2 linked regions of the Tunturibacter gelidoferens genome follow. The protein of the gene in region 1 interacts with the protein of each later gene in a pairwise test. Links are inferred from orthologs where the notes say so. Each region holds a gene or a part of one and is shown in the gene's direction. Other genes may lie near its edges.

What was found.
Region 2: the proteins of asd (region 1) and def interact in binary tests that used the Escherichia coli proteins (3 or more experiments, as listed by UniProt). The link is inferred for Tunturibacter gelidoferens from one-to-one orthologs.

What each region holds. Positions count from the first base shown.
Region 1 is NZ_CP132938.1:5,319,404-5,336,075, forward strand. What follows is about bases 11,940-14,733. They hold asd (aspartate-semialdehyde dehydrogenase), read left to right. Parts: upstream 11,940-12,672; coding sequence 12,673-13,794; downstream 13,795-14,733. Other genes in these bases: RBB81_RS22855 (beta-sandwich domain-containing protein), read left to right, coding at 11,940-12,118; RBB81_RS22860 (hypothetical protein), read left to right, coding at 12,162-12,527; lysC (lysine-sensitive aspartokinase 3), read left to right, coding at 13,821-14,733. Also shown: RBB81_RS22795 (DMT family transporter), read left to right, coding at 1-232; RBB81_RS22800 (MATE family efflux transporter), read right to left, coding at 241-1,626; RBB81_RS22805 (zinc-dependent alcohol dehydrogenase family protein), read left to right, coding at 2,314-3,291; RBB81_RS22810 (STAS domain-containing protein), read left to right, coding at 3,407-3,751; RBB81_RS22815 (hydrolase), read left to right, coding at 4,048-4,611; RBB81_RS22820 (threonine synthase), read right to left, coding at 4,746-6,020; RBB81_RS22825 (hypothetical protein), read right to left, coding at 6,171-6,524; RBB81_RS22830 (HAD family hydrolase), read left to right, coding at 6,671-7,654; RBB81_RS22835 (lytic transglycosylase domain-containing protein), read left to right, coding at 7,711-8,415; RBB81_RS22840 (lysylphosphatidylglycerol synthase transmembrane domain-containing protein), read left to right, coding at 8,449-9,492; transcriptional regulator NrdR, read left to right, coding at 9,732-10,205; RBB81_RS22850 (isocitrate/isopropylmalate dehydrogenase family protein), read left to right, coding at 10,209-11,255; more of RBB81_RS22855, read left to right, coding at 11,315-11,939; more of lysC, read left to right, coding at 14,734-15,224; dapB (4-hydroxy-tetrahydrodipicolinate reductase), read left to right, coding at 15,235-15,921; RBB81_RS22880 (aminopeptidase), read left to right, coding at 15,943-16,672.
Region 2 is NZ_CP132938.1:2,445,883-2,457,796, forward strand. The notes cover bases 1-2,991. They hold def (peptide deformylase), read left to right. Parts: upstream 1-1,221; coding sequence 1,222-1,761; downstream 1,762-2,991. Other genes in these bases: aroC (chorismate synthase), read left to right, coding at 37-1,221; fmt (methionyl-tRNA formyltransferase), read left to right, coding at 1,976-2,908; RBB81_RS10935 (transcription antitermination factor NusB), read left to right, coding at 2,905-2,991. Also shown: more of RBB81_RS10935, read left to right, coding at 2,992-4,290; RBB81_RS10940 (hypothetical protein), read left to right, coding at 4,657-4,977; RBB81_RS10945 (PASTA domain-containing protein), read right to left, coding at 4,888-5,724; RBB81_RS10950 (TonB-dependent receptor), read right to left, coding at 5,935-8,256; RBB81_RS10955 (hypothetical protein), read right to left, coding at 8,373-8,762; RBB81_RS10960 (Na+/H+ antiporter), read right to left, coding at 8,936-10,549; RBB81_RS10965 (cation diffusion facilitator family transporter), read right to left, coding at 10,715-11,914. UniProt on the Escherichia coli protein: Removes the formyl group from the N-terminal Met of newly synthesized proteins. Requires at least a dipeptide for an efficient rate of reaction. N-terminal L-methionine is a prerequisite for activity but the enzyme has broad specificity at other positions.

The sequences.
Region 1 (16,672 bases):
GGCTACGACTACGCTGCTTTGGAACTGGGGGATGACGCAGGTTCCAGCCTCGCAGGCGGGTGTGCTGCTGAATATGGAGCCGCTGATTGGGAGTCTGCTGGGGGTGCTTGTGCTGGGAGAGCGGCTGGGGCCGAGCGCGTGGGTTGGAGGTGGGTTGATTCTTGCTTCGGCGGTTACGTTGACGACGCGGTCGAAGACCAGGGTGCGCGAGGATATGGCTCTGGCTGGTTGAAGTTGTGGCTAGTGGATGGTTGTTAGTGGCTCCTGGGTCACGGTCGACGACTTCAATTTTTTGGTGGTGTGGCGCCAGATGAGGGTGAGGGTGGTGCCGGCTACGATGAGGCCGGCGCACAGGCCAAGCCAGAGACCGACGGCTCCGTAGTGGAGGCGGAAGCCGAAGAGGTAGCCGATGGGGAGGCCGATGATCCAGTAGCCGACGATCTGGACGACGAGGCCGGCGTGGGTGTTGCCGGCGCCGCGGAGGGAGCCGGTGGCAGTGATCTGGAGGCCGTCGAAGAACTGGAAGATGGCCGCTACGAAGAGCAGAGGGATGGTCGCCGCGATGACGTCGCGGTCGGCCGTGAAGCTGGCGGCGATGGCGTGGGGGAAGAGCAGGAGGACGGCCGAGAAGCAGGCCATCACGCCGGCACCGAGGAGGATTGCGGCCCATCCTGCTGAGGCGGCGTCGGCGGGGGCTTTGCGTCCGATGGCCTGACCGACCCGCACCGCCGCGGCTGCGGAGATAGCAAAAGGAACCATGAAGGTGAAGCTGGCACAGTTGAGTGCTATCTCGTGGCCTGCGAGCGGGAGGCGTCCCATGACTCCGATGAGGAAGGTGACCATGCCGAAGATCGAGATTTCGACGAAGATCTGCCCGCCGGCGGGGGCTCCGAGGAGGGCGAGGCGTCGGAGGCGGCGGGGTTCGAAGTGGCGGGCCATGCTGCGGAGGCCGTATTGGTGGCGGCGCTCGATTCGCCAGAGCGCGATCACCATGAACAGGGCGAGGTAGCAGCGAGAGAAAGAGGTGGCGAGGCCTGCGCCCGTGACGCCGAGGGCGGGGATATGGAAGGGGCCGAAGGCATGGCCGTAGATGAGTAGCCAGTTGCCGCAGACGTTGATGAGGTTTGCTGTGACCAGAGCGACCGCGATGGGGCGTACGTGGTTGAAGGCCTGAAGGTAGCGGCGGAGGGTGAAGTAGAGGAAGAGTGCCGGGGTGCCGTAGTTGAGAGCGCCGAGGAAGGCGACCGAGCCGGTGAGGACGGCGTGGTCGATGGGGAGGCGGAGCATGAGCGCCGGGGCGCAGAGGATTATGAGGATGAGCGTGAGGGCCAGGCCAGCGGCGAGGATGAGGCCGTGGAGGAGCCAGCGGTTGGCTTCTTCAAAGCGACCTGCACCGTGGGACTGGGAGAGGTAGGTGTCGAGGCCGAGGAGAATTCCGGCAATGCCGAATGCGATGGTGTTGTAGAGGACCTGGCCGAGGGCGGCGGCGGAGATGGCGAGCGCGGGGTTGGCCATGTGTCCGACCATGATGGTGTCGACGATGCCCATGGACATCCAGCCGAGTTCGGCGAGGATGAGCGGGAGGGCGAGCGTGAGCACGGGCGGGATTTGCTGGCGAATGGACATTTCTTCTCTGGGTACCCCCCTCCCCCCTCTCGGAGTATTTTGGACGCAAGTTCAATCGAATCTGCAGGATAGAAGCCTATGGTGTCTGTAGAATATTGATTCTTAGAGACTTGTGCCTAAAATACTTGTTTTGCTATATTTAGCTCGAGATTTTGCCGGAAAAGACGAAACCCCGGAGTTGCGCCGGGGTCTTTTTGAAGTCTGCTACCAGTATAACTGGTGGAATGAAACTCATACGCCACGCGAATCTGCTTGTGTGGCGCGGCGATTGGTGAGTTTGGGGGTTGACAAGGGCAAAGAGCGGTACGGCCGTAGATTGTGATAAATAGGAGCAGCTCTGTCGCGAGGGGAGAATAGACAACGCAGCAGAGGGTGGGCTGAAAGGGACGAGCGGTGAGGGCAGGTTAGAGTTCATCGGGATCCTTCGCTCCGCTCAGGATGACGGCAACGGCTTGAGGACAGATTCCATGGCGGCAACGGCTTGAGGGCAGAATTGGTGTTTGCGTCATTCGACTCTGCTCAGGAGCGAATCGGCTTGTCTGTCGCGGGGATTGGTGAGTTTGGGGGTTGACAGCTTTCGGCTGGAGGTGGCCGGACCGTTTTGGAGGCCGCCGAATCAAACGTTTGTGGCCTTTCGATAGTTGTACAGGTCAGCTGCAAGATTGCTCACGAGATTGAGAGAACTGAATGCGCGCTTATGTCGTTGAACGTCCTGAAGCAGCTTTTTCGCAGGTGGAGCTTCCCCGCCCTGTCCCTTCGGCGGGGAAGGTACTGGTGCGCGTGCACGCGAGTGGCGTGAATCCGCTGGACACCAAAATCCGGGCCGGGAAGGCGGCGCATGCAAAGCAGCCGTTGCCTGCAGTGCTGGGTCTGGATATGGCCGGGGTGGTGGAGGAGGTTGGTTCGGGGGTGACGGCGTTTCGACCGGGTGATGAGGTTTATGGCATGGTGGGCGGCGTGGGTGGGCTGCAGGGGGCACTGGCGGAGTTCGTGGTGGCGAATGCCGACCTGATTGCAAGGAAGCCGAAGTCGCTTTCGATGCGCGAGGCCGCGGCTCTGCCGTTGATCACGATTACGGCGTGGGAGGGCATGGTTGATCGCGCGAAGGTGCATGGGGGACAGAAGGTGCTGGTGCATGCGGGTGCGGGTGGAGTGGGGCATGTTGCGGTGCAGCTTGCGAAGGCGTTTGGCGCGGAGGTGTTCGCTACGGTTTCGGCGGAGAAGCGACGAGTCGTGGAAGAGTTTGGTGCAACGGCTATCGACTACCGCGCGGTTTCGGCGGAGCAATATGTCGTGCAGTATGCCGATGGTGAGGGCTTCGATATTGTGTATGACACGGTGGGCGGTGCGACGATTGACGCATCGTTTGTTGCAGTGAAGAGGTATAGCGGCCATGTGGTGAGTTGCCTGGGATGGAGCACGCACTCCCTGGCTCCGCTTTCGTTTCGCGGAGCGACGTACTCGGGTGTGTTTACGCTGATGCCTCTGCTAACGGGAGTGGGGCAGGCGCATCATGGGGAGATTCTTCGCGAGGCGGCGGCGCTGGTTGATGACGGTAAGCTGAGGCCGATGATGAACGAACGACCCTTTGCCGGAACAGATCTTGATGCTGCCCATGCATTGGTGGAGTCCGGTGCTCTGGGTAAAGTGGTGGTCGATCTCTAACGTAATTGTGAATGTTCGAGTCGGAGTGTGGCGTTTGTTTTGGGAGTGGCGAGCGGGTCTGCAGGATTTACACGGCTGTAATCTGCGGCCGGGGAGGCTTGCTACACTTTCAAACATGCTTGATCAACCTTTGACTCATAGTTTTACGCCCGGAAAGAGCGAGGGCACGACGATCCTGAAGCTCGCTGGACCGCTGACCCTGTCTACGATCTTCGGATTTCAGAATGAGTTTCGCGGACAGACGCCGCAGGTGATGATTGTGGATCTGAGCGAGAGTCCGTATATGGATTCGGCCGGGCTGGGGCTACTGATGAACTACTACGTGTCGGCGGAGAGTCATGGGCGGAAGTTGCTGCTGGCGGGGGCGAATGAGCGGATTGAGTCGCTGCTGGAGATGACGAAGGTGCACAAAGTCTTGAAGACCTTCCCGACGGTGGATGCGGCGGAGGCAAGTCTCTAGGAGCCTGTCCGTCACACTGAAGGGCTGATATTGATCTTCGGCGAGGACGCGGATCTTTAGAAAAGACAACGGCAACGGCCACCGCAGATTCCTCCCCCTTCGACTTCGCTCAGGGTGCGGAATGACAAACAAAAGAACAGGCAACGGCCACGACAGAAGAACAGGCAACAGCCACGACAGAAGAACAACATCCAAAGAACAAACTTAACTGCAAAACAGGGCTGTTTTCCTTTTTGTGAAGAAGCCTCGCTGCGAAGTTTTCGCATCTTTACATCGAGAGATACCAAGGGGGTTCTGTGAGCGATCTTGTTCTTGATCCGAAGACGACGGCGCTGGTGCTGATCGATCTGGAGTATGGCATTGCGGCAATGGATCTGGCGCCGTATAGCTCGGCTGATGTGGTGAGCCGGTGCGCTGGGCTGGCGAAGACGTTTCGGAAGAAGGGCGCGGCGGTAATTTTCGTGAAGGTGCTGATTCCGGAGATGCTGCAGCTGCCGGTGGATACGCCGTTGATGCGAGGCACGCCGCCGCCCAATGCCACTGAGTTTGTTCCGGAGGCCGGGGTGCAGGCGGAGGATCTGATTGTGAAGAAGCGGTCGTGGGGCGCGTTTTATGGGACCGATCTCGAACTGCATTTGAGGCGGCGTGGGATCAAGACGATCGTGATTGGCGGGATCGCTACTAATTTTGGCGTGGAGTCTACCGCGCGGGCTGCGTTCGATCAGGGGTATGAGGTGGTGTTCGCCGAGGATGCGATGTCGAGCGTGAGCGCGGAGGCGCATGAGTTCCCGATAAAGAATGTGTTTCCGATGATGGGGCGGGTTCGGAGTGTGACGCAGATTGTGAAGGCGCTCGGGTAGGCGGGATGGCGCGCTCTATCCTGTTTCGTGAGTCCTGCCGGACGGGCTCCCTGCGCGGGAGGCGGTCACTTCGTGACGTGTGTACCGGTCTTGGTGGGTGATGTGCGTGGGTCCTCCCTTTGGTCGGAATGGGCTTACTGTGGGGTGATGATGCCTCCTACCGGCATACTGCTGGGGAGATGGGCTTTCTTTTCGCTGGGGCGCTTGAGGTGCATGGCTTCCGCGGTCATGTCGGTGTACTTGAGGCCGGCGCCGGTGTTGAAGAGGACGACCTTGTCGGTGGGATTGAGGTCGCCGGTGGCGAGGAGGGCGTCGTAGGCCGCGGTGGCGGCGGCTCCTTCGGGGGAGAGGAAGATTCCCTCGTGTTTGGCCCAGTCCAGAATGCTGCTTAAGATCTCTTCGTCTGAAAAAGCGAGGGCTTTGCCACCGGATTGGCGGACGATGTCGAGGATGATGGCGTCGCCGTAGGGCTTGGGAACGCGAAGGCCGGCGGCGAAGGTGGCCGCGTTCTCGAAGAACTCGCTGGCGGGCTTGTGTTCGTCAAAGGCTTTGGCGATGGGAGCGCAGCCGGAGGCCTGGAGGGCGTACATCTTTGGGCGCTTGCTTCCCTTCTCGACCCAGCCTAACTGCTCCATTTCGTCGAAGGCCTTCCACATGCCGATGAGGCCGACGCCGCCGCCGGTGGGATAGAAGACCGCGTCGGGGTAGGTCCAGCCCAGCTGCTCGACGAGTTCGTAGCCCATGGTTTTTTTGCCTTCTACGCGGAAGGGCTCCTTGAGGGTGGAGATGTCGAACCAGACCTGGTTGGCGGGAGTGTTGGCGTCGCGCTGGGCTTTGATGTTTTCGGCGACCATGCGGGCGCAGTCGGAGATGAGGCCATCGACCATGGTGACGTCGGCTCCGTAGACGATGCCTTCGAGGTAGTTGGCGAAGGGGACGTCCTGGGGCATGAAGATGTGGGCCTTGATGTCTGCTGCGGCGGCGTAGGCGGCGAGGGCTCCAGCGGCGTTGCCTGCGGAGGGGACGGCGAGATGCTGGAGGCCGTAGTGCTTCGCCATGGTGACGGCGAGCGAGAGGCCGCGGGCCTTGAAGGTGCCGGTGGGGTTTGCGCCTTCTTCCTTGATGTAGAGGCCGGGGTAGCGCTTGCTGTGGAGCATGGGGGTCCAGCCCTCCCCGAGGGTGACGGGGGTTACATCTGGCAAGACGCTGGAGTAGCGCCACATGCCGAGACTCGCTGGAGAGGCTGCGGCGCGGGCGGCGATGTCTTCGCGCTTTGCGGTGTGGCGGAGCTTATCCATGTCGTAGCGGACGTAGAGGGAGCCGGCGCAGAGGGGGCAGAGAGTTTGAGGAGTTTCGGCGGTGACGTGGTGACGACAACGAGAACATTCGAGCGAAGCAATAACGGCCATATATTAGATGCTAACGGATACCTTGGGCGAAAAGACGCATTCTCAACAGGTTAAAGACTGATGAGTGAGATTCGCCTTGATCGATGATTCTGGTCAGACCGCGTGAGGCTTTGCGATCAGACTCGTGACTAGGGTGTCGTGATCAGATCGTCAGTGGCGCTGGAGCCAACGGCGGGACGAGAAGTCCGTGACGATGCTGGCGACGAGAAGCGCGAAACTGATGGCGAAGGCGCTGATGACCCAGTTGAGTTCCATACGGCCTTTGAGCATGAACCGGTCGAGGAGAGCCAGGACGAGGACGAGGACAGCCGCCTCTGCGAAGAACGAAGAACAGCGCGGTGCGGCGATGGCGATCAGGTCGAGGAGCGGGGATGGTTTCTTGTGGGGCGGAGCTTCGCCTCCGGGTGGAACCAGCGCAATTCGATTGGTGGGCTGGGGATTAGAAGCTGGAATTTGCTGCGGTGAGATGCTCCCGAGGGAGGTTAGTACATTTTTGTGAAACATAAACAAGCCTTTGTGGTGCCTGCTTCCAGTGTCTCCCGGGTGGTGCGTGAATGTCACGTGAATTTCCGGTAAATGAAAGATAATGAATGGTTTATGGATTTTTATGCGTGACGAATGAGAGAATATGCACTGAAATCGAGGTTCAAATGCGATTAATCGCAGTGGATATGGACGGGACGCTGGTGGGGCCGGATGGGCGTGTCAGTGAGCGGAATCTGGCTGCGATGAAGGCGGCGGAGGCGGCTGGTGTGCGTGTGGTGGTGGCGACGGGGCGGCGGCACTCTTATGCGATGAAGGTGCTGCGCGGGCTGGGTCTGCGGGAAGAGGATGCGCTGATCAGCTCGAATGGGACGGTGACGCGGACGATTGGGGCGCAGCTGCTGGAGAGGACGTTGCTGCCGGTGGAAACGGCACGGTGGCTATGTGGACATGTGGAGGAGTTTCGCGATGCGCTGGTGGTTACCTTCGATAAGGTGGGCGACGATGGGGAGGATGTGCGGGGGGCACTGGTGGTGGAGCATCTGGCGGAGCTGAACGCGAGCATCGGCAGGTGGGTGGCGGCGAATGAGCCTTATATCGAATGTGTGGTGCCGATTGAAAAGGCGCTGGAGGGGCACGCGCCGATCCAGATGATGCTTTGCGGGACGGTGGAGCGGATGCGGCGGGCGGAGGCGCGGCTGCTGGAGCATCCGGGGGTGTCGGCTGTTGGGGTTACGCCGCTCGGGAAGGATGAAGTGGGGCGGTTGGAGGATATTGGGCGGATTAAGGGTGGAATTTCTCCCCAGGGGAGGGCTGTTGGCGCGGAGGCGGCGCTGCATCGGACGGAGTATCCGGAGCGGGATTTGAGTATCGTGGATATTTTGCCGGCGGGGTGCAGCAAGGGGTCGGCGCTGCTGCGACTGGCGGAGACGCATGGGGTGAAGGCGGAGGAGATTCTGGCGATTGGGGATAACTGGAATGACGTTTCGATGCTGGAGGTTGCGGGGCAGGCGGTGTTGATGGGAAACGCTCCGGAGGATTTGAAGGCGATGGCTGCAGAGAGAGGGTGGGTGATGGGGCGGCGGCATGATGAGGACGGTGTGGCGGAGGCGATTGAAGCGGTGTTGAACGGTCTGCCAGTGACACGATAGTGGGAGTTTAGATCGGGTCGGTGGAGGGTTGAGGGTGTTAGGCTTTGAAGGTGGCAATGTGTCTTAAAGCGTTTGTGTTCGGCGTAGCGTTGGCGGCGGTGTGCCCGCTGGCGCACGCGGCTGAGCATGTGACGCTGAAGAACGGGTTCGAGGTGGATTGCGTTCGGCGGGAGGCAGTTGGGGACCGGGTCCGTCTTTACTTTGTTGAGAGAGGTAAGCCCGCATCCGATTCGAACTATATGGACGTCGCTTCGGATGCAGTGGTTCGGGTGGAGATGATCGCGGATTTGCCGGAACCCGTGGCGGAGGTGAAGGCGCCGTCTGCGGTAACGTTGATGATCGCGCCGACGAAGGAAGAGATGCATGAGATGTTGGCGCATGCGGGAACAGCGCACAACATTGATGAGGATCTGCTGGCGAGTGTGGTGAGGGCAGAGAGTGGCGGACAGGTAAGGGCAGTTTCGCGGACGGGCGCGCAGGGTTTGATGCAGCTGATGCCAGGGACTGCGAGTGCGATGGGCGTGGAGGATGCGTTTCGTCCGGAGCAGAATATCTCGGGCGGTACGGCGTATCTGGATTTGATGCTGACGCGCTATCACGACAATGTGGCGTTGGCACTGGCGGCTTACAACGCCGGGCCGGGTGCGGTGGATAAGTATCACGGGGTGCCTCCGTATCGCGAGACGCGGGCGTATGTGGCCAGAGTGATTCGCGAGTTCAACCGGCGGAAGCAGATGGCAATGGTCGCTCAGGCACGGTAAGACAGCACAGGCTACAGACCAAGAGAGAGATTGATGACGAAGCGTAATGGAGTGGTGTGGGGAGTCGGCGCAGTCGCGCTGGTGGTGCTGGTGTGGTTGTTTCGGGCCAAGGTGCAGTTTGACTGGGCCAACTTCTGGCAACAGCTTCGGTATGTGAGCCTGGGACATATCGTTGCGGGTATTGTGCTGATTTACGTTACGTTTTATCTGCGGGCGGTGCGGTGGTCGGTGTTTCTGTCGCCGACGAAGAAGGTTGCGGCCACTTCCCTGGTGGGTTCGCAGTTTATTGGCTTTACGGCTGTGGCACTGTTTGGGCGGCTGGCTGATTTCACTCGGCCGTACCTGATATCGCGGCGGGAGAATCTGTCCTTGAGTTCCCAGGTGGCGGTTTGGACGATTGAGCGAATGTTTGATCTGGGCGCGGCTGCGCTTATCTTTTCTGGAGCGCTGGCGTTTACTCCTAAGGGGCTGCCGCATCATGAGGTGTTCGTGCGGGCAGGCGTGTTGAGCATGGCGGCGACGCTGGCGATTGCTATCTTTGCGGGTGTGGTGCGGGTTGCGGGTGGGACGGTGGCGTCATTCGCACGGGGGACGGTGGGGCTGGTTTCGAAGTCTGCTGGAGAGAGTATCGCTACGAAGATCGTCGGGTTTCGGGATGGGCTGAATGCGTTGTCTTCGGCGCGGGACTTTGGTGTGGTGACGCTGCTGTCGCTGACGATATGGATGATGATTGGGTTCGCTTATTTGGAGACGGCGCATGCGTTTGTGCATACGCCTGAGTTGGCAGGGGTGACGTTTTCGCGGACGATGCTGCTGATGGCGGCGAGTATTGGCGGGTCTTTGGTGCAGCTGCCGATCATTGGGTGGTTTACTCAGATTGCGATTACGGCTGCGGCGATGCATACGTTTTATGGTGCGCCGATAGAGGCTGCTACGGCTTGCGGAGCGTTACTGCTGGTGGTGACTTTTCTTTGCATCATTCCTACTGGGTTGATTTATTCGCGGGTGGAGCATGTGAGCTTGAAGAAGGTGGCGCAGGAGAGCGAGGCGGCTGGGGCTGCGGTGGTGGAGGGGTAGAAGGCGATGTCCTGCCGGACGGGCGCCCTACGCGGGCGGCGGTCACTTCGTGACTTGTGTACCTTTTTGCGGTGAGTGAAGGGCGCTGGGCCTCCCGTTGGTCGGCGATCGTGATTCCGACCAACGGGAGGATCTTTGCTGACGACTTGCCGAGACAGGTATACCCGTCACGAAGTGACCGCCGCCCGCGCAGGGCGCCCGTCTGGCAGGACACGCGCTGCTAGAATCGATTTATTCCGATGAAGTGCCCCTACTGTGGTTTTGCCCAGGACCGAGTTGTCGATTCACGCGAGAGTAAAGACGCCGATTCGATACGCCGGCGACGGGAGTGCGAAGGCTGTAACAAGCGATTTACGACGTATGAGCGGATCGACGAGATCCCCTACATGGTGGTGAAAAAAGATGGACGGCGGGAGAAGTTCGACCGGCAGAAGGTGCTGAGCGGGCTGCTGCATGCTTGCGAAAAGAGGCCGGTCGCCGCTGTGAATCTGGAACGGATCGTAGATGAGACCGAGGCGTATGTGGTCGATTCTCCGGAGCGAGAGCGGACGACCAATGAGGTTGGCGAGTTGATTATGTCGCGGCTGAAGGAGATCGATACGGTTGCGTATATTCGGTTCGCGAGTGTGTATCGGGACTTCAAGGATGTTCGCGAGTTCAAGGAAGAGTTGGAAGAGCTTCTGAATGGAAAAGACCTAAAGAAAAGGCGGTAGGGAATGACGGCAACGAAGAAGACGCACAGGATTACTTTGATTGCGGGAGATGGGATTGGCCCGGAGGTCTCTGGCGCGGTGGTGAAGATTCTTGAGGCCGCGGGTGCGGCGACGGGTGTGGCGTTTGACTGGCACCCATATGACGCGGGGGCGAATGCGTTCGAGAAGACGGGTGAGTACATTCCGAAGGTGTTGTATGACTCGATCGAGAAGAATCGCGTGGCGCTGAAGGGGCCGGTGACTACGCCGGTTGGTGGAGGGTTCGCTTCGATCAATGTGACGCTGCGGAAGAAGTTTGAGCTGTTTGCGAACTTTCGGCCGGTGAAGAATCTGCCGGGTTTGAAGACGAAGTATCCGGGGCTGGATCTCGTGATTGTGCGCGAGAATATGGAGGATCTGTACGCCGGGCTGGAGCATGAGGTGGTGCCGGGGGTGGTGCAGGCGCTGAAGATTATTACGGAGAAGGGTTCGACACGGATTGCGAAGTTTGCGTTTGACTATGCGCGGAAGCATGGGCGGAAGAAGATTCATGCGATCCATAAAGCGAACATCATGAAGCTGTCCGATGGCCTGTTTCTTCGGTGCTGTCAGACGGTCGGGAAGGATTTTCCGGAGATCGCGTACCACGAGCACATTGTTGATAACACATGTATGCAGTTGGTGATGAATCCTTATCAGTACGACATTTTGCTGACTGAGAATTTGTATGGGGATATTCTGAGCGACCTTTGCAGTGCGTTTGTGGGTGGGCTTGGGTTGGTGCCAGGGGCGAACCTGGGGACGGAGTGCGCGATCTTTGAGGCGGTGCATGGGTCGGCTCCGGATATCGCGGGGAAAGATATGGCGAACCCGACGGCGTTGCTGCAGAGCGCGGTGTTGATGCTGCATCACATCGATGAGCCGTCGACTGCGGAGCGTGTGCAGGCTGGGCTGGAGCAGGTCTATCGCGAGGGTAAGACGCTAACGAAAGATGTTGGCGGCACGAGCGGGACGAAGGCGTTTGCGGATGCAGTGGTGGAGGCGATGGAAGCTCCAGTGGCGGCGGCTTAAGTCTGGGTGTTTGATGCAACTCTGAGGTTCTCAACAAAGGATCGGTTGTGTGAGGTGGTATGAGGCGGATTTGTGGTTGGTTGATGGCCGCCGCGATTGCAGCGGCAGGGTTGAGCGGATGTAAGCCGAGTGACGCAGTGAAGCATAGCGGGGATGGAAACACGGCGACGGTGCCGACCACTCCTCCGGCTTCGACTGTTCAGTTCGACAAGGCGACGCTGGGAATGGTGACGGGGACGATCCGTTTTGCTGGGAAGGCTCCGGAGCCTGTGAAGATCGATATGTCGATGGATCCGGTTTGCTCGATGACTGCGGGAGACAACTTTGCGGAGCAGTATGCGGTGAAGGGTGGCAAGCTCGGGAATGTGTACGTGTATATCAAGAGCGGGCCTCCGGCTGCGATGCTGGCGGGTGGGCCGACGCCTGCTCCGGTGGTGCTGGACCAGGTGGGATGCAAGTATGTGCCGCATGTGATCGCAGTGGTGCGGGGCGGGTCGGTGGAGTTCAGGAACTCAGACTCGACGATGCACAACATTCATACGATGCCGACGGTGGTGGGAAGTCAGCCGATCGATATCTCGCAGGGGCCGAAGGGCGCGCCGCAGGTGAAGCAGTTCAATCAGCCGGAGGTGATGATTCCGGTGCGATGCAATAACCATCCCTGGATGAACGCGTTTATCAATGTGTCGGCGACGCCGTTTTTTGCGGTGACGGATGCCGATGGACATTTTGGGATCACTGGATTGCCGGCGGGGACGTATACTTTGGCGGCGGTGCACGAGAAGCTCGGCGAGCAGACGATGACGGTGACGGTTGAGCCGAAGGGAACGACGAAGGCGGACTTCAGTTTCAGCGTGAAGTAGAAGTTGATCGCGAAAAAAATCAAAGGACAGCTACGGAGGCGGGATGATTGCAGGATTGGCGGTGTTGGCGGCACAGCATTCGGCGCAGTTTACGGTTGATTTGGCCTTCGTGGTACATGCGCTGCCGCTTTGGTTTCTGGTGTTTGCTCTGTTTCTGCCACGGCTGGCGATGGTCGTGGCTTGGTTTCAGGGGTTGCTGGGGCCGTTTCACTTCGATCTGACACCACCACACTTCCAGGGCTTGGTTCCTCTGCTTTTCTGGCTACTGCTGCCAAGGGCGCTGGTGCTGTATCTGATCTATCAGGATCAGGGGATTCACTTCTGGTTTCTGCTCCATCTGCTGGTGGCCTTGTTGGTGTGGGCGGGCGGTGGGCACCGGATGACGCGCTCGCGGCGGCGGGATAATTAGAGAACGTCCTGCCGGACGGGCCTCCTGCGCGGAGGGCGGTCACTTCGTGACTTGTATACCCTTTTTGCTGGGTCTTCTGCCTGGCCCTACCGTTGGTCGGCATGTGATGAGTGACGGTGTTCGGCCGGCGCGTTATTCTTAGTGGATGGAACGACGCAGGGTTGGCATTCTTGGCGCGACCGGAATGGTCGGGCAGCGATTCATTCAACTTTTGAGCAATCATCCGTGGTTCGAGATTGCGTGGCTGGCGGCGAGCGATCGCAGCTCTGGGAAGACGTACGCCGATGCTTGCAGGTGGAAGCTGGATACTCCACTGCCAAAGCGAATCGCGGCGATGACGTTGCAGCCAAATGTTCCTGAGGGCTCGGCGATTGAGCTGCCAAAGATTATCTTTGCCGCGCTGGATGCGGATATTGCGCGGGAGCTGGAGCCGCAGTTTGCGGCAGCGGGATGCGCGGTGATTTCGAACTCCAGCGCGTTTCGGATGACGGCGGATGTGCCGTTGGTGGTGCCTGAGGTGAATGCGGATCATCTTGCGCTGCTGGAGACGCAGAGTTGGCGGAACGAGCATGGCGGGCGCGGCGGGTATATCGTCACGAATCCTAACTGCAGCGCGATTGGGCTGGTGCTGGCGCTGAAGCCGCTTGAAGAGAAGTTTGGCATTGAGAGCTTGTTCGTTTCGACGATGCAGGCGGTAAGCGGCGCGGGCTATCCGGGGGTGGCATCGCTCGACATTCTGGGGAACGTTGTGCCGTTCATCAAGAATGAAGAGGAGAAGCTGCAGGAAGAGGTCGGCAAGCTGCTGGGGGAGCGCAAGGGCTCGAAGATCGAGTTGCTGGATGCGAAGGTGAGTGCGCATTGCAACCGGGTTGCGGTGGAGGATGGACATACGGAGTGCGTGAGCATCAAGCTGAAGAAGAAGGCTACGCGCGAGGAGATTCTGGCGGCGTGGAAAGAGTTTTTGCCGCTGGAGGGACAACATCTGCCGACCGCTCCTGATCAGCCGGTGGAGTATGCCGAGGGAGTGGACCGGCCGCAGCCTCGGCTGGACAGGATGCGCGGGCATGGGATGGCGGCGACGGTGGGACGTTTGCGCGAGTGCACTTTGTTGGATTGGAAGTTTGTGGTGTTGTCGCACAATACGATTCGCGGAGCCGCAGGCGCAGCGGTGTTGAACGCGGAGGTGCTGGCGTTGTTGGGCAAACTGGATAAGTTGGGCGTTCCATTGGAGAGGTTTTCGGCCAGGGCCGTGGCGGTGACGGCTTGAGTGTAGCGCGAGAGAAGCTGGTCGTGATGAAGTTTGGCGGCACGTCAGTGGAAGATGCGCCGGCCATGAAGCGGACTGCGGCGATCGTTCGCGGACGACGGGAGAAGGGGCTGGAGGCTGTCGTTGTGGTATCGGCGATGGCGAAGGTGACGGATCTGTTGTTGTCTGCTGCGTCTGCGGCTGGACGCGGTGACAAGGCTGGGTCGCTGGCGATTGGCGCTCGGTTGAGGCACCGGCACATCGATACGTCGACCGCGTTGCTTGAGGGGGAGCGGTGCGTCCGAGTTCAGCAGGTGTTGCACCAGGAGTTCGATGCGCTGGACGATCTGCTGCGTGGGATCGCGGCGGTGGGAGAGCTGACTCCGCGTACGAATGATCTGGTTGTGAGCTTTGGCGAGAGGTTGTCGAGCAGGATGATGGCGGAAGCGCTGGATCAGCACGGGCTGCAGGGCGCACATGTGGATGCTCGAAGCTGCATCATTACCGATGCAAGCTACGGCAAGGCGGTGCCGCAGGATGCTGCGATTGAAGCGAAGCTGGCGGAGATTGTGTTGCCGCTGGTTGCAGTTGGAAAGACGCCGGTGATGGGCGGATTTATCGGATCGACGGCGGAGGGTGTGACCACTACGCTGGGGCGTGGGGGGAGTGACTTCACCGCTGCGCTGGTGGGTGGCGGGATGCATGCAGGCGCGATTGAGATCTGGACAGACGTCAACGGCATTATGACGACCGACCCGCGGATCTGCCCGGACGCGCTGCGGGTGAAGACGATCAGCTTTGAGGAGGCGGCCGAGTTGGCTTACTTCGGCGCGAAGGTTCTGCATCCGGCGACGATTCTGCCTGCCGTGCAGAAGAGCATTCCGGTGTGGGTGCTGAACTCGCGCAATGCGGAGAATGAAGGCACGAAGATTACAGCGATGGCGGCGAAGTGCGCGAGTCCGTTCAAAAGCATCGCGGCAAAGAAGCGGTTGACGATTATTGATGTCGTCGCGAGCCGGATGTTGATGTCGCATGGATATCTAAAAGCTGTGTTTGATGTCTTCGACAAGTGGAAGTGCGCAATTGATATGGTCTCGACGAGTGAGGTGAGTATCTCGCTGACGGTGGACAGCAATCAGCAACTGCCGGAGATCTGCGCGGAGCTGGCGAAGATTGCGGACGTGAAGATGGAAGGGCATAAAGCACTCGTTTGCCTGGTTGGAGAGGATATTCGTGGGCACAATGGCATTGCGGGGCAAGTGTTTTCGGCGATCAGCCATGTGAATGTGCGGATGATCTCGCAGGGAGCGAGCGAGATCAATATGAGTTTCATGATCGATGAAGAGGATGTAGAGGAGGCGGTGCGCAGTTTGCACAACCACTTCTTTGCGAACCCGGATGAGACGGTGTTCGATGTTGCGAACAGGGTTCAGCTAGAGAGCAAGACTTAGGAAGGCATATATGCGGGTTCTGGTTTTGGGAATGGGGAAGACCGGCAAGCTGGTGGCATCGGTTGCCGCGGAACGGGGCCATAGCGTGAATGTGCTGGATGCGAAGGAGAATGCGGGAGCCTCGGCGCTGACACCACCGTTTGTTTCGGGGTTCGATGTGGTGATTGATTTCACTACGCCAGAGGCGGCGGTTCAGAATATGCGGGCTTGCCTGGCGACGGGCGCAAAGATGGTGATTGGGACGACGGGATGGTATGACAAGCTGACGGATATGAAGTCGTTGGCGGAGCGGAAACAGGCGGGATTGTTGTATGGAACGAACTTTTCCATCGGTGTGCAGGTGATGCTGCGCCTCGCAAAGACGATGGGGGAAGATCTGAAGAAGGCGGGGTATGCGTTTTCGATCGCGGAGACGCATCATGCGAGCAAGCTGGATTCGCCCTCTGGCACCGCGATAAGTTTGTCTAAGGTTGTGGAGGCTGCGACTGGTGCGACTGCGGTGCCGGTTGAGTCGAAGCGTGACGGCGATGTGATGGGACTGCATTCGCTGATTGCTGCGAGCGACGCAGACCGTCTGGTGCTGACGCATGAGGCGTTTTCGCGACGGGGATTTGCCGAGGGCGCGGTGCGAGCAGCGGAGTGGTTGTCGTCGCGGTCCGGATGCTACGACTTCCAGAGTGTTTTTAACGAGATTTAGTTGGTGTTGCGAGGAGATGTTATGAGTGTTGCGGAGATGGTTTCAAAGTCGCCAGTGATGAAGTTCGCGGATCTCACGTTTGAAGAGAAGCTGGATCGGCTGGCAGAGGTCGCGGTGAAGGTCGGGCTGGGCTTGCGCGCTGGACAGGAGCTGATCATGTCCGCTCCGATGGAGGCGTTGCCGTTGGTGCGGCGGATCACCGAACACGCGTATAAAGCAGGGGCGCTGCTGGTGACGACATTCTATGCGGATGATCCGAGTGTGCTGGCGCGGTTCGAGTATGGCGCGGATGCGAGTTTTGATCATGCACCGAAGTGGCTGCAGGATGGGATTGCAGAGGGTTTCCGGAGTGGAGCGGCTCGGTTGGCGATTGCGGGAACTAACCCGGCGCTGCTGGCGAAGCAGGATCCGGCAAAGGTGGCGCGGGCCAATGTTGCGGCGTCGAAGGCGGGTAAGCCGGCGATGGAGTTGATTACGCGGCACGAGATCAACTGGACGATCGTTGCGTGTGCGACGCCGGAGTGGGCGAAGCTGGTGTTTCCGGGCGAGCCGGTGGAGGTCGCAGTTGCGAAGCTTTGGGAGGCGATCTTTGTGGCCTCACGCGTGGCGGTGGATGATCCGGTGCTTGAGTGGCAGGAGCATGGTGCGCGGCTGAAGAAGCGTATGGAGATGCTGAATGCGAAGCGGTTTTCGGCGTTGCACTTCAAATCGCAAGATGGGACGACGAATTTGACCGTTGGGTTGGCGGATG
Region 2 (11,914 bases), 2.9 Mb from region 1 along the record:
AGGTTTGGGTGTTTGTTTCCTGAGGGATTGATACAGATGTTGCGATTTTCTACGGCGGGAGAGAGCCACGGGGAGAGCCTGGTGGCGACGGTGAGTGGGATGCCCGCGGGTGTGGCCGTGGATCAGGAGTTTATTGATCGCGAGCTGTGGCGGAGGCAGAAGGGTTATGGGCGCGGTGGAAGGATGCGGATTGAGAAGGATACCGCGCATATTCTGAGTGGCGTGAGGCATGGGAAGACGATCGGGTCGCCGATTGCGATGGTGCTGGCGAATAACGATTGGAAGAACTGGGTCGACATACTGCCTGTAGAAGTTGGGAACGCCACAAAGCATAAGGCTGTCGCTTCGCCGCGGCCGGGGCATGCGGATCTGGCGGGGAGTTTGAAGTACGACTTTCCGGATGCGCGGTATGTGCTGGAGCGGGCGAGTGCTCGGGAGAGCGCGGCTCGGGTGGCGGCGGGGGCTATGGCGAAGATGTTGTTGCGGGCGCTGGGTGTGGAGGTGGCTAGCCATGTGATTCGCGTTGGGAAGGCGGAGCTTGGGCGGGCGGCGACTTGGGAGGAGATTGCGGCGCTGCAGTTGAAGGATGAGGTCTTGTTGAACTGCGTAGATGCTGAGGCCGAGGCTCGGATGAAGGCTGAGGTGGATGCGGTGCTGAGGACGGGGGATACGGTGGGTGGGGTGTTTGAGGTGGTGGTGCATGGTCTGCCTCCGGGTGTGGGAACGCATGCGAACTGGGATGAGCGGATGGATGGTCTGCTGGCGCAAGCGGTGATGAGTCTGCAGGCGGTGAAGGCGGTGGAACTGGGGCGGGGGGTGACGGCGGCGGAGTCGGTGGGGTCGGCGGTGCATGATGCGATTGGGTATGAGGGTGCTCCTGAGGAGGGGCGCGGGTTTACGAAGTTTTCGCGGGAGCAGAATAATGCTGGGGGGATTGAGGGCGGGATTTCGAATGGCGAGGATGTGGTGGTGCGGGGGTATTTGAAGCCGATTTCTACGTTGCGGAGGCCGCTGGGGTCGGTGAGTTTTGAGACGCGGGAGCCGGTAAAGGCTGCGTATGAGCGGAGCGATGTGTGTGTTGTGCCTGCGGCTGGTGTTGCGGCGGAGGCGATGGTCGCGCTGACGGTAGCGCGGCTGGTGGTGGAGAAGTTTGGCGGTGACTCGCTGCGTGAGATGCAGCGAAATTTCAATGGCTATTGTGAGCAGATTCGAGCGTATTGAGTGACGGGAAAAGTGAGCGAGAAGAAGACGAAGATTCATGAGGTAGTGAAGTGGCCGGATCCGGTGCTGGCGAAGCCGGGTGCGACGGTGACGGTGTTCGACGCGAAGCTGAAGAAGCTGACTGAGGAGATGTTCGAGAGCATGTATGCGGCGCAGGGGATTGGGCTGGCCGCGCCGCAGATTGCGATCTCGCAGCGGATAACGGTGATCGATGTGAGCTTCAGGAAGAATCCGGAGGAGAAGATTGTGCTGATCAATCCGGAGATTGTGGAGCGCGAGGGCAAGCAGGTGGAGGAGGAGGGGTGCCTGAGTTTGCCGGAGATTCGTGAGAAGGTTTCGCGCGCGGAGTGGGTGAAGGTGAAGGCGCAGGATGTGACGGGGAAGTGGTTTGAGATTGAGGGGACGGAGTTGCTGGCGCGAGCGATGCAGCATGAGATCGATCATCTGGAGGGGGTGCTGTTTATTGATCGGTTGAGTCGTTTGAAGCGGGATCTGGTGATTCGGAAGATAAAGAAGCTCATCAAAAACGGAGAATGGTGATGGTGTCCTGCCGGACGGGCCCGCTACGCGCGGCGCGCCCACTTCGTGGGGGGTATACCTTGTCTTGGTGGGATGAGCGGCTTGGGTCCTCGCGATGCTCGGGCCGACCAGCGGAAGGATCTACGCGGATGATGGTGCCTTGACCGGTATACGCGTCACGAAGTGACCGCCCTCCGCGCAGGAGGCCCGTCCGGCAGGACAGAGGATTATCAAAATGAAATTAGTTTTTTGTGGCACGCCGGAGTTTGCAGTACCTACGCTTCAAGCCGTGATTGCAGCAGGGCATGAGGTTGCGCTGGTGGTGACGCAGCCGGATCGTGCGGCGGGGCGCGGGCTGGAGGTGCATGTTCCTCCGGTGAAGCAAGCGGCCGTGACACACGGTTTGCCTGTGGTGCAGCCGGAGAAGATCAAGAACAATCTGGAGTTGCGCGCGCGTTTGGAGGAGATTGCGCCGGATGCGATTCTTGTTGTTGCGTATGGGCGGATCATTCCGCAGTGGATGCTGGAACTGCCGCGGTTTGGGAATATCAATCTGCATGGGTCGCTGCTGCCGAAGTATCGCGGGGCTGCTCCGATTCAGTGGGCGGTGGCTTGCGGCGAGGTGGTGACGGGTGTGACGACGATGCGGCTGGATGCGGGTCTTGATACGGGCGATATGCTGCTGGCGGCGGTGTGCCCGGTGGGGTTGGAGGAGACGGCGGTGGATGTGTATGGGTGTCTGGCTCCGCTGGGCGCGGAGCTGATGGTGGAGACACTGAGGCGGCTGGAGGCGGGGACAATCTGTCCGGAGGAGCAGAACCACTCGCTGGCTACGCTGGCTCCGATTCTGAAGCGGGAAGATGGGCTGGTGGATTTTTCCCGGTCGGCGAAACAGATTTATGACAGGTGGAGAGGGTTTCAGCCGTGGCCGGGAGCACATACGACGCTGCGGGGGAAGAAGCTGATCGTGTCGAAGATGGGGATTTGTAGTGGGCGCTCGGTTGCTGCGGGGGAGTTGCTGGCGGACGGAGAACAGATGCTGGTTGGTTGCGGTAGTGGGACGGTGGCGGAGTTGCTTGAGGTGCAGATGGAGGGGAAGAAGCGGATGAGTGCTGCTGAGTTTTTGCGTGGGTATCAGGTGAAGAGCGGCGAACGGTTGGGGCTATGAAGGACGAGTCGACGTCTGGAGGAGGAAAACGGAAGCGGGGTGCTGGTGCGGGAAAGCCTGGTGCGGTGAAGGCGGTTTCGGGTAAGGCGGTGGTGGCGCGGAAGAGGCCTGTGTCGGCTGGGCCTACGGCTTCGGTGGAGGCTGCGGTTGCGAAGATAACGCCGGCTCGGCTGGCTGCGTTTGAGATTTTGAAGCTGGTGGGGGAGAACAAGGGTCATAGCGACGAGTTGCTGCATTCGCCGCGGGTGGATGGCTTGTCGCCGGAGGATCGGAACCTGACGACTGCGCTGGTGATGGGGGTGCTGCGATGGCAGATTGCGCTGGATGCGCGGGTGAGGGGGTTGCTGCAGAGGCCGGAGCAGAGGCTGGCGGAGCCGGTGGCGATTGCGCTGCGGATGGGGGCGTTTCAGTTGCTGCATCTGGAGAGGATTCCGGCGCATGCGGCGTTGAGTGAGAGCGTGGAGTTGTGCAGGGCAGCGGGGGAGCCACATGCGACGGGGATGGTGAATGCGGTGCTTCGGAAGCTGGCGGGGACGCAGAAGCCGGGAGTGCGGATGCATGAATCGGTAGCGGCGTTTGCGGAGAGGCTGGGGCATCCGCGATGGCTGGTGGAGCGATGGGTGGCGGCTTATGGGCGCGAGGCGGCGTTGAAGATCTGTGAGGCGGATCAGCAGGAGCCGGCGGAGGGTGGGATGTTTGTGGAGCGCGGTGGGGATTGGCCGGTGATGGATGATGGGTCGCGGCTGGTGGGGGAGATTGCTGCGGCAGCTATGCCTGAGGCGAAGAGAGTTTGGGATTGCTGCGCTGCCCCTGGGGGGAAGACTTTGATTTTGGCGAAGCGGTTGGGTGGTGCGGAGATTGTGGCGAGTGATGTGAGTGTGAAGCGACTGGCTCAGGCGGAGGCGAGGCTGCGGCGGTATGCGTATGCGGAGCGAGTTAGGTTTTCCGTGGCCGATGCGTCGGATGCTAAGAGTGTTGCGGGGGAGTTTGATCTGATTTTGTGCGATGTGCCCTGCTCGGGGACGGGAACGATGGCGGGGAATCCGGAGATTCGGCATCGGCTGAAGGTGGAGGAGTTTGTGCGGCAAGCGGAGAGGCAGAGGACGATTTTGAAGGGGGCGTTGAAGCGGCTGGCTCGGGGTGGGCGGCTGGTCTATTCGACTTGCTCGCTGGAGGCGGAGGAGTGTGAGGGTGTGGTGGATGCGGTTGTTGGGGCGGGTGGGGTGGTGAGGGTGCCGGTGGATGGGGTGATGGCGGAGCTTGCGGAGCGTGGGGTTTTGAGTGGGGAGATGGGTTCGGCGGTGCGGGATGGGGCGCTTCGAACGCTGCCTGGTGTGCATGGGGGCGATGGGTTTTATGCGGTGATGTTGGAGCGGAAGTAGGCGGTTGAATAGGTAAGGCGGTTTGCGCGGTGCGCGAAGGCCCACATCTCAAAATCGAGATATGGGCACCCGGCACCCAGAGGAGTTGAGTTCAGCGGTGAGAGATGGGGCGCTTCGGACGCTGCCTGGAGTGCATGGGGACGATGGGTTTTATGCGGTGATGTTGGAGCGGGCTTAAGAAGACGGTTCGCACTGCGGCGCCAGTGCCCTATTGCGATGAGACCGCGAAAGGATGGGGCACCCCGGGAATCGCTTCAGCCTAAGGAGTACAGGCAACGTCGGACATAGCTGGGGAATAACCAAAAGCAAATACAGGGATCCTTCGACTGCGTGGCTCACAAAATGCCGTGAGCCACTTCGCTCAGGATGACATGGTTTTTGTGTGGGGTGGGAGAAACCAGCCGCGGCAACGACAACAACAACAAAGACAACAACAAAGACAACAACGACGACAACAACAACAACAACGACAACAACGACAACACAAAGGATTGCTGGGAAGAGGAATACATTCCCATCCATCGCGATGAGACTGCGATGGATGGGGCACCCGATGGCTTGGGGCTGGTTGGGATTTCAAGAATAGGGAACAGACAATTAATCGGTGAGGGTGATGTGGACTGGGTCGCCTTTGACGACGCGGTGGCCGGCGGGTGGGGTTTGCGCGATGACGGTGCCGATGGATGAGACGGTGTGGGCGATGGGTTCGGTGAAAGACGGTGTGGTGGCGCTGGGTGGGGATTGAGATGTGAGTGGGGCGGAGTCTGAGGTGGAGTTGAGGTTGAGGTCTTCGGCGCTGGCGATGTGGAGGCCGGCGGATGTGGCTCTTGCGGCGGCGGCGGTGAGGGTGAGGCCGGCGAGGGAGGGCATGACGAAGGCTTCGGCGGAGCTGGTGGATTCGGGGTCGCTGAGGAGGAGGCTGACGCGGGGACGGTCCACACCGATGGCGTTGGGGGTGGGGGTTTGGGCGATGATGACGCCGGGTTCGCCGGGGGCGGCGATGTGGGAGACGGCACCGAGTTCGAGGCCGAGACGGCGGATGTTGATGGTGGCGGTGCGCTCGGTCTGGCCGAGGAGGTCAGGGATGGCGACTTGTTGCGCGCCGAGACTTTCGGTGACGCGGACGGGCCACTCGCGGCGGACGGTGAGCCCCGGGGCGGGGGATTGTGCGAGGACACGGCCGGGTGGGGTGTTGGGAGAGTAAAAGCGGTTTTCGAGGCTGAGGACGAGGCCCAGGGAGCTGGTCTGCTTGCTGGCTTCGGAGAGGGTGAGCCTGGTGAGGTCGGGGACCTTGACCTCGTGGCCGTGGATGGCGAGGCGCATGGTGATAAAGGCGGAGACGAGCGCGACAGTGAGCATCGCGAGGGCGCCCAGAACGATGTTGAAGAAGCGATTGATGCTTCGGGTGACTTTTCTGGGGATTCGGAGCTTCATGCGTTTTCAGAGTATATCTTTGTCCTGCCGGACGGGCTCCCTGCGCGGGAGGCGGTCACTTCGTGACTTGTGTACCTTGTCTTGGTGGGATGAGCGGCTTGGGTCCTCGCGATGCTCGGGCCGACCAGCGGGAGGACCTTGGTTGATGACGGTGCCACGACCGGTATACGCGTCACGAAGTGACCGCCCCGCGCGTCGCGGGCCTTTCTCTCAGTATTTGAAGCGGTAGCGTAGTTCGGCGAAGATCTCTCGTGGGTCGTTGAAGTGGAAGCCGCCGAAGGTGAGGCTGTTGTCAAGCAGCACGCGGCGGTTGGCTACGTTGGTGGCGGTGATGGAGGCGGTTAGTTTTTCGGTGAAGGTTTTGCCGATAGAGAGGTCGAAGGTGGTGTGTTGGGGCAGGTAGGGGTTGGGGTAGCGTGGGTCGGCTGGCGGGCCGTCGGGGTTGAAGCCACCGTTGGTGAAGCCGGAGCCGTAGTAGACGTTGGTGGAGGCGGTGGTGCGCCAGGGGAGGGTGGCGTTGAAGCCTACGTTGAGAGTGTTGCGCTGGTCGTGGTCGACGGGGGTGTAGTTGGGGTTGACGTCGCACTCGGCTGAGGTGGGAGGAGAGCAGATGAGGCCGCCGGTGATGGCTCCACGCTGCTCGGCGATCTGGTTGGAGTAGGCGAGGTGGGCCTGTCCGAAGTTCCAGAGACGCGGGCTGCGGAGGGTGAGCTCCCAGGCGCGGACTAGAGCGCCGTCGACGGTGACCGGGAAGTAGATGCTGGAGTCGCCGATGTTGGAGTGGTCGAGGAAGTTGTTGATGCGGGTTTTGAAGGTGTCGGCGTCGAGGAGCCAGCCACGGTAGGGGATTTGGACGCCAAACTGATGCTCTTCGTCGCGCTCGCCATGGAGTGGGGCGAAGCTGGTGCCGGAGCTGAGGGCGAAGTTTTGCAGGTTGCAGGTTCCGTCAGCGATGGAGGCAGCAGTGCAGCCGAAGGTGAGCAGAGGCGGGGGTTGGTAGAAGCGGCCGTAGAAGCCGCGGAAGACCCAGTTGAGTTTGGGAATGCGGAGAGCTACGCCGAAGCGTGGGGCGGTGTAGTTCTCGGTGAACTCGGCTTGAAAGTGGGTTTGGCGCAGGCCGGCGATGAGGGTGAGCCAGGAGGTGGGTTTGTAGTTGTCGGAAATGAACTCTTCGATGACGCCGCCGGAGGCTGAATCTGGCGTGGAGAAGGCGGGGGTGTTGGTGCCGTCGTTGAAGATGGCGCCGAAGAGGTAGTTGTCGTGCTGGCCGAAGGAGTAGAAGCCGGCCTGGAGGGTGTTGCGGGCGATTTCGGTGGTGATGTTGGCTTGCGCTCCGGCGTAGGTGGAGCTGCGGTCGGAGGTGGTGGCTACGGAGATGTCGTTGGGATTGGATTCGTAGTCGGCGCGGTTGTAGTGGAAGAAGGGTGAGACTTGCAGGACTGTGGCGGGGTTGAAGGTGTGAAGCCAGGAGAAGGCTACGGTGCCGTCGAGTTCGTGCTGGCCGTCGCGGAGACCGCTGGACTGGAACTGCTGGTTGCCCGGGCTGTTGGGGTCGGGGTCATAGGGGATCTGGAAGTAGTCGGCGCGGAGTTGGGTGATGAGGCGGAGTTGATCTTTCGGCGTGCGGTTGTAGAGGAGGGATGCGAAGCCGCCGTAGCCGTTGGTGGCGTCGTGGATGACGACTCCGGTGGGTGGGGAGAGGCCGTAGTCGCTGCGGTTGCCGGTGAGGCTGGCGTAGTAGGCGAACTTTTCGGTGTGGTCGCCGAAGTTGAGCTGGTCGTTGGTTTGGAGGAAGCTGCCGGCGCTGAGGATGAGTTCGGCCTGTCGGTTGCGCTCGAAGCCGGTGCGGGGGACTACGTTGAAGACGCCGTAGGTGCGGTCGCCTACGTCGGAGGTATAACTGCCGCGTTGAATTTCGATGTAGTCGATGTCTTTGGGGTCGATCTGCGCGCCGAGGTTGCTGGCGATGTTGGTGTTGGGGATTTGGACGCCGTCGAGGAGCCATGAGACCTGGTGGCCGCCGCGCATGTGGAGCATGTCGTGGGTGATGTAGGCGCCGGGGACGTAGTCGGTGATCATGGCGAGGGAGTTGGTGCGGTCGGCGCCGGGGGTCTGGGTGATGTCGTCGCGGCTGATGAGGGTGGTGGGGGTGACGGTGTTGATGTTGGCGGTGTTGGCGTCGGTGGTGACTGAGGTGGTTTGCTCGACGGTGCCGAGGTGGAGCTCGATGTGGAGGATGGGTGCGGTGTCGGAGGCTAACGTAAGGGATTGTTTTGCTGTATCGAAGCCTGGTTGCGAGATGGTGATGGTGTAGTCGCCGAGGGGGAGGGATGGAATGGTGAAGGAGCCGTCCTGCGCGGTGGTGGTGGATTTGGTGAAGGCTGAGTTTGCTGCGTGGAGTTCGATGTATGCGTTGGCGATGGGGCGGTGTTGGGGGTCGTGGACGACTCCGTGGAGCTGGCTGAAGATGGTGGCTCGAGCGGTGATGGCGGCGAGAGATGAGAAAAGACAGAGTAGAGCGAGCTTGCGCATGGGGCTTCGGACTTCCCTCGTCAGAGAGGCTGACGGAGTTGGAGCTGCGGAACGGGACGGCAGGGCGATGGCTCCCGTTTTGTTGCGGGAGGTGTGTCGGCTGCTGGTCGGGTCGCTTAGAGGGAGTAGGAGGGAGGGCCGCGCTTTTGGCGGGAGCGATCGAAAGCTACGCGGGCGCGGGCTTCGGTCTGGGTGGTGACGGAGGGGTGGCTTACGATCTCTGCAAAGATGAGGGAGGCAGTGTGGGACGAGAGATCTCCGTGCTGGATCGGAGTGACGGCCGCTGGGTATGCGGGGCACTTTTGCGGGATCGTCGAGACGTTGATGCTCGAGCTGGAGGACTCTGTCTGCTGCGTGTTCATCGTGCAGTGATGCGCGCCGTTCCGTCTGCAACAGGCCGGAAGATTCGCAGCAGTGCTGGCGGTAAGAGCCAGCAGGGGCGAGATCAGCGGTGAGCTGAAGAGGAGAAGTAACGTGATGGCGATGAGGCGTCGCACGGCTTTCATTGTAGCGAACCTTTGTCAACGGATTGTCACGGATGGCTCAGACGACTAAGCGGATTTGCTGTTGGTGCGGAAGGCAACAGCAGATTCCCTTCGGGAATGACAACAAAAGGGCACGGCAGACTCTACGCCAACCGCTACTTTGCTCTAGGTTCAAAGATCGGCTGCTGCCGGAATCAGCGGATGGTTGATCCGGTGTGCACACGGCTTTCCGCCAAATCGAGCTCTCTCTGCAAGGTACGCAGGACTTCATCGTCGATCTGCTCCTCATCTCGCAGTCTGATCAGCGCTTCGCGTTCGGCCTGCAGTGCGGTCAGAATTGCATCGTTTCGTCGAGCCTGGTTGATAAGTCCCGTCGGAGTCCGATCGCGTTCCAACGGCATCGCATCCAGTCGCTTCTGGTAGCCGTCAATCAACTCCTGGAAGAGTGAAGACTGGTCGCGATTTTTCGAGCGGGTGCGGTGCAGATGGATGATGGCCTCGGTAGCCAGGACACGTCGCGCCTCTTGTTCCTCGCGGTCTGCGTGTCCCGACTCGGAGAGGCCCATGATTCGAATCAGCCAGGGCAGCGTCAGGCCCTGCACGACCAGCGTTGCTACGATCAGGCAGAACGCCAGATAGATGATCATGCTGCGCTGCGAGAAGGTTCTGCCGCCTGGAAGAGCGTACGGGAGCGAGATGGCCGCTGCGAGCGATAGCACACCGCGCATGCCACCCCACCCAATGACAAACATCTGTCGCGGCCGGGGTGGCTGTACGTCCAACTTCCGGACCCATCGCCGGAGCGCGTAGGCGACGTAGGTTTCTGCGAAGACCCACGCCATGCGCAGACAGATCATCAGCGCGGAGAAGCCGATTCCATATTCAAGGAGAACCGGGCGGCTCATGCCGACGATCTGCCCGATGACATAGGGAAGCTGGAGTCCGATGAGAACGAAGACGATGCCGTTGAGGATGAAGGTCAGTGCATCCCAGACAGCGGTCGCCTGCAGGCGGACCTGGGGCGACATGTACTCGGGACTTTTGCGGCTCATGTACATACTGCAGGCGATGACTGCCATTACACCGGAGACATGCATGCGGGCGCCTAAGAGGTAAGCCCCGTAGGGCACCAGGATGCTGATTACGATCTCGATTGGCCCATCGTCCACCCATTTTTCAAACCACGCGACGACAGCTCCGATGGCCAGCCCCACGGCTACTCCACCGCAGGTCAGGAAGACGAGTTGACCGAGTCCTTCGATGAGTGATGGCGTTCGGCCTGTGACCAGCAGAGTGAGGCCGAATTGCAGAGCGAGGAGGCCGGTGCCGTCGTTGACGAGGCTTTCGGCTTCCAGTATGTCGACGATTCGTTGTGGAAGGCCCACTCTTCGCGCGATCGATGTGGCTGCGATGGCGTCAGTGGCTGCGACTACCGCACCAAGTAGCACGGCGGACTTCCAGTCGAATCCAGGAAGGAGAGACCCCGCGACCATCGCGAGCCCTAGGATGGTGAACAGCACCAGGCCGACGGCAAGCATGGCTATGCTGACAAAGTTGCGCTGAAACTCTCTCCATGACAGGGTCCACGCGGCGGAGTAAAGCAGAGGAGGAAGGAAGACCAGAAAGACCAGGTCTGGATCGAGGCCGATGCGAGGCATGCCTGGCAGAAAACTCAAGAGAAGGCCGGCAATTACGAGCAGGATCGGATACGGTACTTTGAGTCGTCGGGCCAACCCGGCAAAGACCGCCACGAAGAATAGAAGAAGAAGGAAGACCGCTTGTACGGCCTGCACTCCGGCACCCGTCATCGGGCCAGCCTTCGGATGCGAGGTGCGGGCGATCTTCTAATCCAGAGGGGGAAGGACGAGGGCATGGGTCATTATCTCGCGCTTAAATGGGTAGAGAGTTGAAACGAAGGTGCGATAACGTCACTCACTCGGTTGACCTGATCGGAAGAAGATCGAAGAGTCGGATCAGCGGCGGTTGTCGGTGGCGGGCTCGGGGTGGATGAGGAGGCGGGAGACTTCGGGGCAGTCGAGTTTGAAGGCGTTCTCGAGAGCGGTGATGATCTCGTGGACCTTCGACATGGGGAGGTCGTCGGGGAGGGTGCAGTGGCAGTTGACCTGGATGCGATCGGCTCCGTTGTTGTGGGCGCGGGTGACGAAGACCTCGTGAATGTCGAGGATCTCGGGGAAGGCTTGAGCGGCGCGGCGGAGACGGACTTCGAGCTGGCGATCGCGCTCGAGGGAGGCGGGACGCTCGATGGTGGCGGGTTCGCTTTCGATGTGAGTGAGGATGGTGGAGATCTCGGGGATCTCGCGGCGGATGTCGGACTCGAGTTGGGTGACGAGGGCGTGTGCGGCGCTGAGGGACATGTTCTCGTAGACTTCGAGGTGCTGCTCGACGTGGAGCTCGTGGTTGTACTCCTGCACGGCTACGTCGTGGATTGCCAGATTTGAGCGGGCGGCTACTGCGCGGATGCGGTCGTGGAGGCTTTCGGCGATGGAGGCGGTGGGGATGGAGTGGACGACGACGTCGGCTCCGGGGAGATGGCGGCGGACGGCGGCGGTGGCGGCCATGGTGATCTGCTCGGAGCGCTGGAAGGTGAGGTTGCGTGGGAGGCCGAGGGTGAGGTCGGCGAAGTAGTTGGGGCCGGCGCGGCGGGTGCGGATGCGGTCGACGGAGAGGACGCCGTCGATGGCGGCGATGTCGCGGGCGATGTCGCGGGTCTGCGAGCGGGTTTCGATGGGGGTGGCGTCGGTGAGGGCGTCGATGGTGCGGCGGGCGAGGTTCCAGGTGACGTGCAGGATGATGCCGGAGACGATGATGGCGGCGATGGGGTCGGCTAGTTCGAGTTGGGGGATTTGGAAGCGCTCGCCTATGTAGCTGGCGGCGAGGCCGAGGAGGACGGCGATGGAAGACCAGATGTCGGTGCGGAAGTGGATGGCGTCGGCTTCGAGGGCTTCGCTCCTGGTTTCGGCGGCGATGCGGTGGAGCTTGCGGGAGCGGGTGTAGTCGACGGTGATGGAGAGCAGGAGGACGAGGAAGGGCCAGAGGGAAAAGTTGAGTGCGAGATGCTGGCGGTGGGCGATGCGGCGGATGGCTTCGGTGAGGATCCAAACGCAGGAGCCGAGCATGAGGACGGATTCGATGGCAGCGGAGAGGCTTTCGAT